One region of the Streptomyces griseoaurantiacus genome, then DNA from elsewhere that is predicted to be linked to it. Evidence: riboswitches for the same ligand, from Rfam matches in the RefSeq annotation. Region 1 holds a riboswitch; the other holds the start of a gene.
The links. Region 1 has a riboswitch for cyclic di-AMP ahead of OHB09_RS04600 (C40 family peptidase). Riboswitches for the same ligand answer to the same signal wherever they lie in the genome.
Positions count from the first base shown of each region.

Region 1 (4,308 bases):
TCCGGGATGATCACCCCGGCCTCGCCCTGGATCGGCTCGATCAGCACCGCCGCCGTCGTCTCGTCGACCGCCGCCTCCATGGCCGCCAGGTCGTTGTAGGGGACGACGCGGAAGCCGGGCGCGAAGGGGCCGAAGCCGGTACGGGCCACCGGGTCGGTGGAGAAGCCGACGATCGTCGTCGTACGCCCGTGGAAGTTGTCGGCGGCGACGACGATCGTCGCCCGGTCCTCGGGCACGCCCTTCACGTCGTACGCCCATTTGCGGGCCACCTTCACCGCGCTCTCCACGGCCTCCGCGCCGGTGTTCATCGGCAACACCGTGTCCAGGCCGGTCAGTTCGGCGAGTGAGGCGGCGAAGGCGGCGAGCCGGTCGTGGTGGAAGGCGCGCGAGGTGAGGGTGAGCCGGTCGAGCTGGCGGTGGGCCGCCTCGATCAGCGCGGGGTGACGGTGCCCGAAGTTGAGGGCGGAGTAGCCGGCGAGCATGTCGAGGTAGCGGCGGCCCTCGACGTCCTCCACCCAGGTGCCCTCGCCGTGGGCGAGGACCACGGGCAGCGGGTGGTAGTTGTGCGCCAGGACCGGCTCCTCGGCGCGGATGATCCCTGCGGTGGTGGTGTGGGTGCGGGCGGGAGCGGTCATGAACGGATCTCCTGGGTGCAGCACTTGATGCCCCCGCCTGCCTTGAGGAACTCCGACAGGTCGACGGGGACGGGGACGTATCCGCGGGCGGCGAGCCGGCCGGCGAGGGCCGTGGCCTGCGGGGGCATGAACACGTGACGGCCGTCCGAGACCGCGTTGAGGCCGAGGACACGCGCGTCCTCCCGGGTGGCGAGGACCGCGTCGGGGAACAGCCGGGCCAGTACCTCGCGGCTGCCGGGCGAGAACGCCTGCGGGTAGTAGGCGATGTTCGCCTCCTGTCCGGGTCCGGGCTCCCCCGGGTCGAGGACGAACAGGGCGGTGTCGAGGTGGTAGAAGTACGGGTCCACCAGCCGCAGTCCGACGACCGGGACGCCGAAGAACTCCTGGGCCTCGCGGTGGGCCTCCGGGGTGGTGCGGAAGCCGGTGCCGGCCAGGACGTACCGGCCGGCCGGGATCAGGTCGCCCTCGCCCTCGCACACCGATTCGGGCCGGTACACGTCGTGGCCGGCGGCCTTGAACCAGGCCGTGTAGGCGGCGGACTCGGGGCGGCGTTCGGGGGCGTGGAAGAGGGAGCCGAAGACGCGGCCGCCGAGCACGAGGGCGGAGTTGGCGGCGAAGACCATGTCGGGGAGGCCGGGGACGGGGGGCACGTTCTCGACGGTGTGGCCGTACTCGCGGTACGTCCGGACCAGGTCGCGCCACTGGAGGAGGGCGAGGCCGGTGTCGACGGGCACGTCGGGGTGCATCCAGGGGTTGATCGCGTACCGGACGGCGAAGTAGGTGGGTTCGCAGACGAGATAGCGCCGGGGGCGCGGCACACGGGAGTCGGGCACGAAGGGGTACCTCCGCTGATGCGGTGCCAAGGGGGTGAGACCACGGTAGGGAGGGCGCACGGAGGCGGACAAGTGACGAAAACTGCGTGTACGCGCAGTTTCGCTGCGTGCGGGCGCGGGGTCCCGCAACGTTCTTGCGCGGCGCGCGAGCCACGCCGACGTTCGGCTCGCGCACCGCTCCGACGTTCGGCTCGCGCGCCGCTCCGGCGAACGGTGCGGGAGCCGCTCCGGCGAACGGTGGCGAGCCGCTCCGGCGAGCGACTCGGGGACCGCGCGGCCGAGGCCCGGGCGTGCGCGACACTCCGGCGCGGGGGGCCGGACGGGTTACCCCCTTTCGGTGTACGCATACCTCGACTTTTGTGACCGCCCCGGTTGCGCGGCACGGGTGGACACCAGGCGGAACGAGGTATTCCGGTGCTGGTCCGGGGCTCCTCCCGATGCTGGACGCGCCCTGGAACGGGGGGTGTTCACTCGAACAGCAGAGTGGTGAGTAACAACACAAAGCTCCGTTTCCGTTGGGATTTTCAGACATCGGTGGGTGAAGATCCCTTGCGACAGCCCCCGCCACAAGAGGCGGGGCGGTCCGGGCGGACGCCGAATCCTGCCGCCGCCCGGATGACCGGTCGACAGGAGTGGATCGGCAGGAGTGGAGGACCCGAGCAAGACGGGTCGCCGGTACGGACAGTCCGTGCCGAGCAGCCCTTGGGGTGAAGCCGCGTCAGCGGCCGGGCAACTTCGCCAGCCCGAATCCGACAGGTCATCCTTCACAGGCGGCTGACGAAGGGTTGCGCATGACTGCGCTCGATCGTGTCCCGTCGCTGTTGACCCGGGCCGGCACCGCCTCGGCCCTCACCCTCGCCGCCGTGGGCGGCAGCATCGCGGTCCCCGGCGTCGCCTCCCAGGCGTCCGCCGCGACCACGGCGACGAAGGCGCTGCACGTCGCGGCGTCGAAGAAGGGCTCCCCCTACCAGTGGGGCGCCACCGGGCCGAAGCGGTTCGACTGCTCCGGGCTGACGCTGTACTCGTTCAAGAAGGCGGGCAAGAAGCTCCCCCGGACGGCGGCGGCCCAGTACAACAAGACGCGCCACATCTCGTCCTCCCACCGCAAGGCGGGCGACCTGGTGTTCTTCCACTCGGGCAGCTACGTCTACCACGTGGGCATCTACGCCGGGAAGGGCAAGATCTGGCACGCGCCGAAGACCGGTGACGTCGTACGGCTGCAGAAGCTGTGGACCAAGAGCGTCTGGTACGGCAGGGTGCGCTGACCGTCCGGCGGGGGTCTCGGCGCGTGGCCGGTCGCCGTGTGACGTGCGCGGGGGCGTGAGCCGCCGAGGAACGGTTATGTGTGTGACATGGCCGACCGTCCTCACCACGAGCTTCGCAACGAGACCCCGCTGGAACGCGCCGACCGCAACTTCGCCGAGCTGCTGCAGGAGGTGCGCGTCACCCAGGCGGGCGTGCAGATCCTGTTCGCCTTCCTGCTGACGCTCGCCTTCACCCAGCGCTTCCCGGACATCGACGCCTTCCAGCGCACGACGTACGTCGTCACACTGCTGCTGTCGATGCTGGCGGCCGTCCTGTTCACCGCGCCGGCGGCGCTGCACCGCTCGCTGTTCCAGCAGAACGCGAAGCCGGTGATCGTGCAGGTCTCCTCACGGCTGGCCTCGGCCGGCCTGGCGGTGCTGATGCTGGCGTTCACCGGCTCGGTGCTGCTCGTCGTGGACGTGACGCTGGGCCGGGCGGCGGGTATCGCCGCGGGCGCGGGAACCATGGCGGCGTGCGTGCTGCTGTGGGGGGTCCTGCCGCGGCTGGTCCGCCGCACCAGCGTCCGTACGGACCAGCCGGTCACGGAGGGCCCCACCGAGACGCCCGGCGGCCGGGGACGCAAGTCCTCCGAGGACTGAGGGGCCGAGGGCTGAGGGCTGAGGGGCTGAGGGGCGCTCCCTTCACGGGTCCGGCTGGACCGCGGGCACCTTCCACGGCAGCTCGGCCTCGATCGTCTTCCCGCCCTCCCGGGTGGGCCGCACGCTGAGCCGTCCGCCGCACTCGGCCGTCAGCCAGCGGACGATGACCAGACCGCGCCCGTTGTCCTGCTGCACGGCGGCAGGCAGCCTCTTGGGGAAGCGCGGGTGACCGTCGGTCACCCCGACGCGGAGCCGCTCGTCCCGGTCGAGGACCAGGTCGACGGTGAAGGTGGGCGACATTCCCAGGGTGTGCTGCACGGCGTTGGTGGCGAGCTCGGAGACGATCAGGCGCACGGTGTCCGCGGCCTCGGCGTCGGGTGGCAGTCCCCAGTCGGCGAGGACGCCCGCGACGTATCTTCGGGCCGCGGAGACCGAGGCGGGATCGCTCGGCAGAGTGACGGATGCTTCCTGGTGATCTGCCATGGCGTCGTCGCCCCTTTCCCACGGGACCGGAGCCCGGCACGGAGCGAACTTCGCGCTTGCGGTCCCGGACTTGGTGCTGCGCGTCAGACTGCCACCACCCGCGGGCTCCCTGCTGCCGATCCCCCAAGATATGCATATATCTGTCGCCCGAAGCGGTGAACTATCCGACGACCGACCGTATATGGGCGCATGCTCGGTCCATCCTCTACCGTCGCCAACCGGGCCCGCCGGCGCTCGCCGTCGCCGCGACGCGTGTGCGCACGCCGGGCGGAAGGAGTCGGCCATGCAGTACGGACCAGCGGTGCGCCGCCGCAAACTCGGCGCGGAATTACGCGCCCAGCGCGCGCGGGCGGGTCTCACCAGCGGACAGGCGGCGGCCCGGGTCGGCTGGCACCAGTCGAAGGTGAGCCGGATCGAGACGGGCTCCAGTGGGGTGAAACCGGCCGATGTGCG
Region 1 is NZ_CP108326.1:1,014,619-1,018,926, forward strand. It holds gene rocD (ornithine--oxo-acid transaminase) at 1-635, opposite strand, end outside; gene ddaH (dimethylargininase) at 632-1,468, opposite strand; cyclic di-AMP (ydaO/yuaA leader) riboswitch at 2,051-2,256, shown strand; gene OHB09_RS04600 (C40 family peptidase) at 2,260-2,733, shown strand; gene OHB09_RS04605 (DUF6328 family protein) at 2,821-3,372, shown strand; gene OHB09_RS04610 (ATP-binding protein) at 3,415-3,855, opposite strand; gene OHB09_RS04615 (helix-turn-helix domain-containing protein) at 4,139-4,308, shown strand, end outside.

Region 2 (4,308 bases), 1.9 Mb from region 1:
CGGACCTCCGGCTCGCGGTGGATTCCACCGAATTGCGGTGGCGTGGAGGCCTCATCATGCGCGGATTGCGCACGCTGCCCGTGGAGTTCGCACCCGTCCCGAATTGAGTGGGCATCGGTTGCGCATAAACCCGCCCGGACACGAAAAGTGACAGTTCCTCAACTCTGTGATCTTCACGTGATCTGCGCTGCATTAACTTGTAACCGGTGTTGTACTGGCTATACGTTCACGCATCAACAAGGCGGTCCCCCGGATCGCCGCGTTGGGTCACCGCTGTCGTGTGAAAGGCAACCGCATGCTCTCCGGGAACGGTCGTCACCGTCGCCCCCGTCAGGCTCCGGCCCTCCTCGTCGCGGCCGGCGTGACCGGCTCCGCCATCGCCATCCCCCTGCTCGGCGCCACGGGCGCGAGCGCGGCCAGCGGTTCCACCTGGGACCACGTCGCGGAGTGCGAGAGCGGCGGCTCCTGGAGCGCGGACACGGGCAACGACCTGTACGGCGGCCTGCAGTTGTCGCAGGACGACTGGAACCACTACGGCGGCCTCGACTACGCGCCGAGCCCCGACAAGGCCAGCCGTTCGCAGCAGATCGCCGTCGCCGAGAAGATCCTCGCCGCCGAGGGCGTCGCCGCCTGGCCCACCTGCGGCCCGCTGTCCGGGCTCTCCAAGGACTCCGGTTCCGCGGACGTCGACACGGGCCTCGGCAGCGGCTCGGGCGAGTCCGGGAAGTCCGGCTCCGGGCTGGACCTCGGCCTGGACAACTCGTCCGGAAACTCCGATTCGTCCGCCTCTTCGGGTTCCTCGGGGTCCTCCGAATCCTCCGGCAAGTCCTCCGGGAAATCCGGCAGCACGTCCGACGAGGCGTCCGGAAAGGCGAGCGCGAGTCCGAGCAAGAAGGGCGAGGACTCCTCCCGCGCGTCCGGCGATTCCCGCTCCGGCGGCAAATCCACCACATCCCCGGAAACCAGCGACAAGTCCGGCGATTCCTCGGCCGGACGGTCCTCGGGGAGCGCCTCGGAGCACTACCGGCAGAGCCCGGGCTCCTCGGCCCTCGTCGACACGGGCGCCGTCGACGGGACGAAGGGGGCCAACACCCTCATCGCCGACGGAACCGGCCGGCACCGCGGCAGCAGTGCCGAGGACGGCTCCACCTACACGGTCCGCCACGGCGACACCCTCGGCTCCATCGCCGACTCCCTTGACGTGGACGGCGGCTGGCAGGCCCTCTACCAGGCCAACGAGGACGCCATCGGCAGCGACCCGAGCGTCATCCGGCCCGGTCAGAGCCTCGTCGTCGAGTAGGCGCGCCCCGTTCCGGGGGCGTCGGGGGACGCCGGGGACGCCAGGGGAAGAATCGGACGTACGGGGTTGAAGTGCACCCGAAATCAGGGGAGTTTGGTCCCTGGATCAGCCCTGATGTCCGATTCGGCGAAAGTGTGGGATGAGTCTCATAAGCCTTGATCGTCTTTGAAATCCGGCGGATCTCATGTCTACGGTCGTCACCGCTCGCCATCGCGGGCCCCGACGGTCGCAACGCCGAATCCTGCCAGCGGCCGTACGGGAACAGTCGTCGCGTCAAGCGCCGTAGGCAGGAGCGGGGGACCCAGGTAAGTGCCGGGCCCGGCGGCCGGACCACCACGTGGTCCCGGACGGCCGGACACGGCTTGGGGTGAAGTCGTGCGCCACAAGCGGCGCGCGACCGGGCAACTCAACCGGCCCGAACCCGACAGCTCACCTCGCAGGCGTCGGTGAGGGGATCTCTCCATGCTGTTTTCCAGCAAGGGCAAGCACCGCCGTCCGTCCAAGGCCACCCGTGTCGTCGCGCTCGCCGGCGTCACCGGTGCCGCCGTCGCCGCCCCGCTGATGGCGGCCGGCAACGCCTCCGCCGCCACGGCCTCCCAGTGGGACGCCGTCGCCCAGTGCGAGTCCGGCGGCAACTGGTCCATCAACACCGGCAACGGCTTCTTCGGCGGGCTGCAGTTCACCAGCTCCACCTGGGCCGCGTACGGCGGCACCGCGTACGCCGCGCGTGCCGACCTGGCCTCCAAGTCGCAGCAGATAGCCGTCGCCGAGAAGGTCCTCGCGGGCCAGGGCAAGGGCGCCTGGCCGGTGTGCGGCAAGGGTCTGACCGGTGCCGCCTACGACGGCGCCGCCGCCTCCAGCGGCTCGTCCTCCAACGGGTCGAGCAACTCCGGCAGCTCCAGCAGCGCGGGCTCGTCGAGCAGCTCCTCGTCCACCGAGCAGCACGCCTCCCGTTCCCAGGAGCGTCCGGCCGCGAAGAAGACCGTCACCACGCCCACCGGCAAGAAGGTCGAGAAGGGCGACGGCGAGTACAAGGTCGTCAAGGGCGACACGCTGAGCGGCATCGCCGCCGAGCACCACGTCAAGGGCGGCTGGCAGAAGCTGTTCACGCTGAACAAGGACATCGTGGACGACGCGGACGTCATCTTCCCGGGCCAGCAGCTCCACCTGAGCTGACCCTCCCCGGCCCCCTCGCGGGGCCGGCCCCCGTCCCCACGGGTCCCCCACCCCCGGCGCCTCTCCCCCGTACGCGCCGGGGGTGGGGCATGTCCGGACCCGGGGGGCCGCGGAGCCCCGGACGGACCGCCGGGTGCGCGCGCTCTCCTGATACCCACCCCCGCTCATTTTGTTCCGTCAGGAAACAATTCACCCACACTTCTGCCCGGCAAGTGGGCCACACACCGGTGCCGCCGCCTGAGACGGCTAGGCTCGGGAGCGCGAGCCACCCCGGCTCCGCGCCCCGCGTCGGGCCCCGAGGGCCCGGCGTACCCGCGTCACATCCCAGAAGGAGATGCTCGTGCCGTCCATCGACGTCGTCGTAGCCCGGGAAATCCTGGACTCCCGAGGCAACCCCACGGTCGAGGTCGAGGTCGGCCTCGACGACGGCAGCACGGGTCGTGCCGCCGTTCCCTCCGGTGCCAGCACCGGTGCCTTCGAGGCCATCGAACTCCGTGACGGCGACCCGAGCCGCTACCTGGGCAAGGGTGTCGAGAAGGCCGTCCTCGCCGTGATCGAGCAGATCGGCCCGGAGCTGGTCGGCTACGACGCCACCGAGCAGCGTCTGATCGACCAGGCCATGTTCGACCTGGACGCCACCGACAACAAGGGCTCCCTCGGCGCCAACGCCATCCTCGGCGTCTCGCTCGCCGTCGCCCACGCCGCCTCCGAGGCCAGCGACCTGCCGCTCTTCCGCTACCTGGGCGGCCCCAACGCGCACCTGCTGCCGGTGCCGATGATGAACATCCTGAACGGCGGCTCGCACGCCGACTCCAACGTGGACATCCAGGAGTTCATGATCGCCCCGATCGGCGCGGAGTCCTTCTCCGAGGCCCTGCGCTGGGGCGCCGAGGTCTACCACACGCTGAAGAAGGTCCTGAAGAACAAGGGCCTGGCCACCGGCCTCGGCGACGAGGGCGGCTTCGCCCCGAACCTCGGCTCCAACCGCGAGGCCCTCGACCTCATCCTCGAGGCCATCAAGGAGGCCGGCTACACCCCCGGCGACCAGATCGCCCTCGCCCTCGACGTCGCCGCCTCCGAGTTCTACAAGGACGGCGTCTACTCCTTCGAGGGCAAGGACCGCACGGCGGCCGAGATGACCGACTACTACGCGGAGCTCGTCGACGCGTACCCGCTCGTCTCCATCGAGGACCCGCTGTTCGAGGACGACTGGGCCGGCTGGAAGACCATCACCGACCGCCTCGGCGACAAGGTCCAGCTCGTCGGTGACGACCTGTTCGTCACCAACCCCGAGCGCCTGGCCCGCGGCATCGAGGAGGGCACCGCCAACGCCCTGCTGGTCAAGGTCAACCAGATCGGCTCGCTGACCGAGACCCTGGACGCCGTGGAGCTCGCCCAGCGCAACGGCTTCAAGTGCATGATGTCCCACCGTTCCGGCGAGACCGAGGACGTCACCATCGCCGACCTGGCCGTCGCCACCAACTGCGGCCAGATCAAGACCGGCGCCCCGGCCCGCTCCGAGCGCGTCGCCAAGTACAACCAGCTCCTGCGCATCGAGGAGATCCTCGACGACGCCGCGGTGTACGCCGGCCGCTCGGCGTTCCCCCGGTTCCGCTCCGCCGGACAGTGAGCCCCACCGCGGGCGCCCTCGTGAGCGAGCGGCGCCCGTGGGCGGCGTCGTACGTACGTCCCCGTACCCGGTCCCGTACCGTGTGCGGGGACGTACGCATGAGACGGCAGGCGTGAGCGCGACGGGAGGCGGAGGACATGGCCGCGAAGGACCGGGACCGGTTCTCGACCGCGACCAGGCTGCGGCTGCTCGGTGAGCAGAC
Region 2 is NZ_CP108326.1:2,963,381-2,967,688, reverse strand. It holds gene OHB09_RS13095 (cytochrome P450 family protein) at 1-107, shown strand, start outside; gene OHB09_RS13090 (LysM peptidoglycan-binding domain-containing protein) at 296-1,300, shown strand; cyclic di-AMP (ydaO/yuaA leader) riboswitch at 1,569-1,758, shown strand; gene OHB09_RS13085 (LysM peptidoglycan-binding domain-containing protein) at 1,763-2,476, shown strand; gene eno (phosphopyruvate hydratase) at 2,817-4,106, shown strand; gene OHB09_RS13075 (FtsB family cell division protein) at 4,244-4,308, shown strand, end outside.
Region 2: linked by a shared signal. The riboswitch ahead of OHB09_RS13085 (LysM peptidoglycan-binding domain-containing protein) and the one ahead of OHB09_RS04600 (C40 family peptidase) in region 1 are both predicted to bind cyclic di-AMP.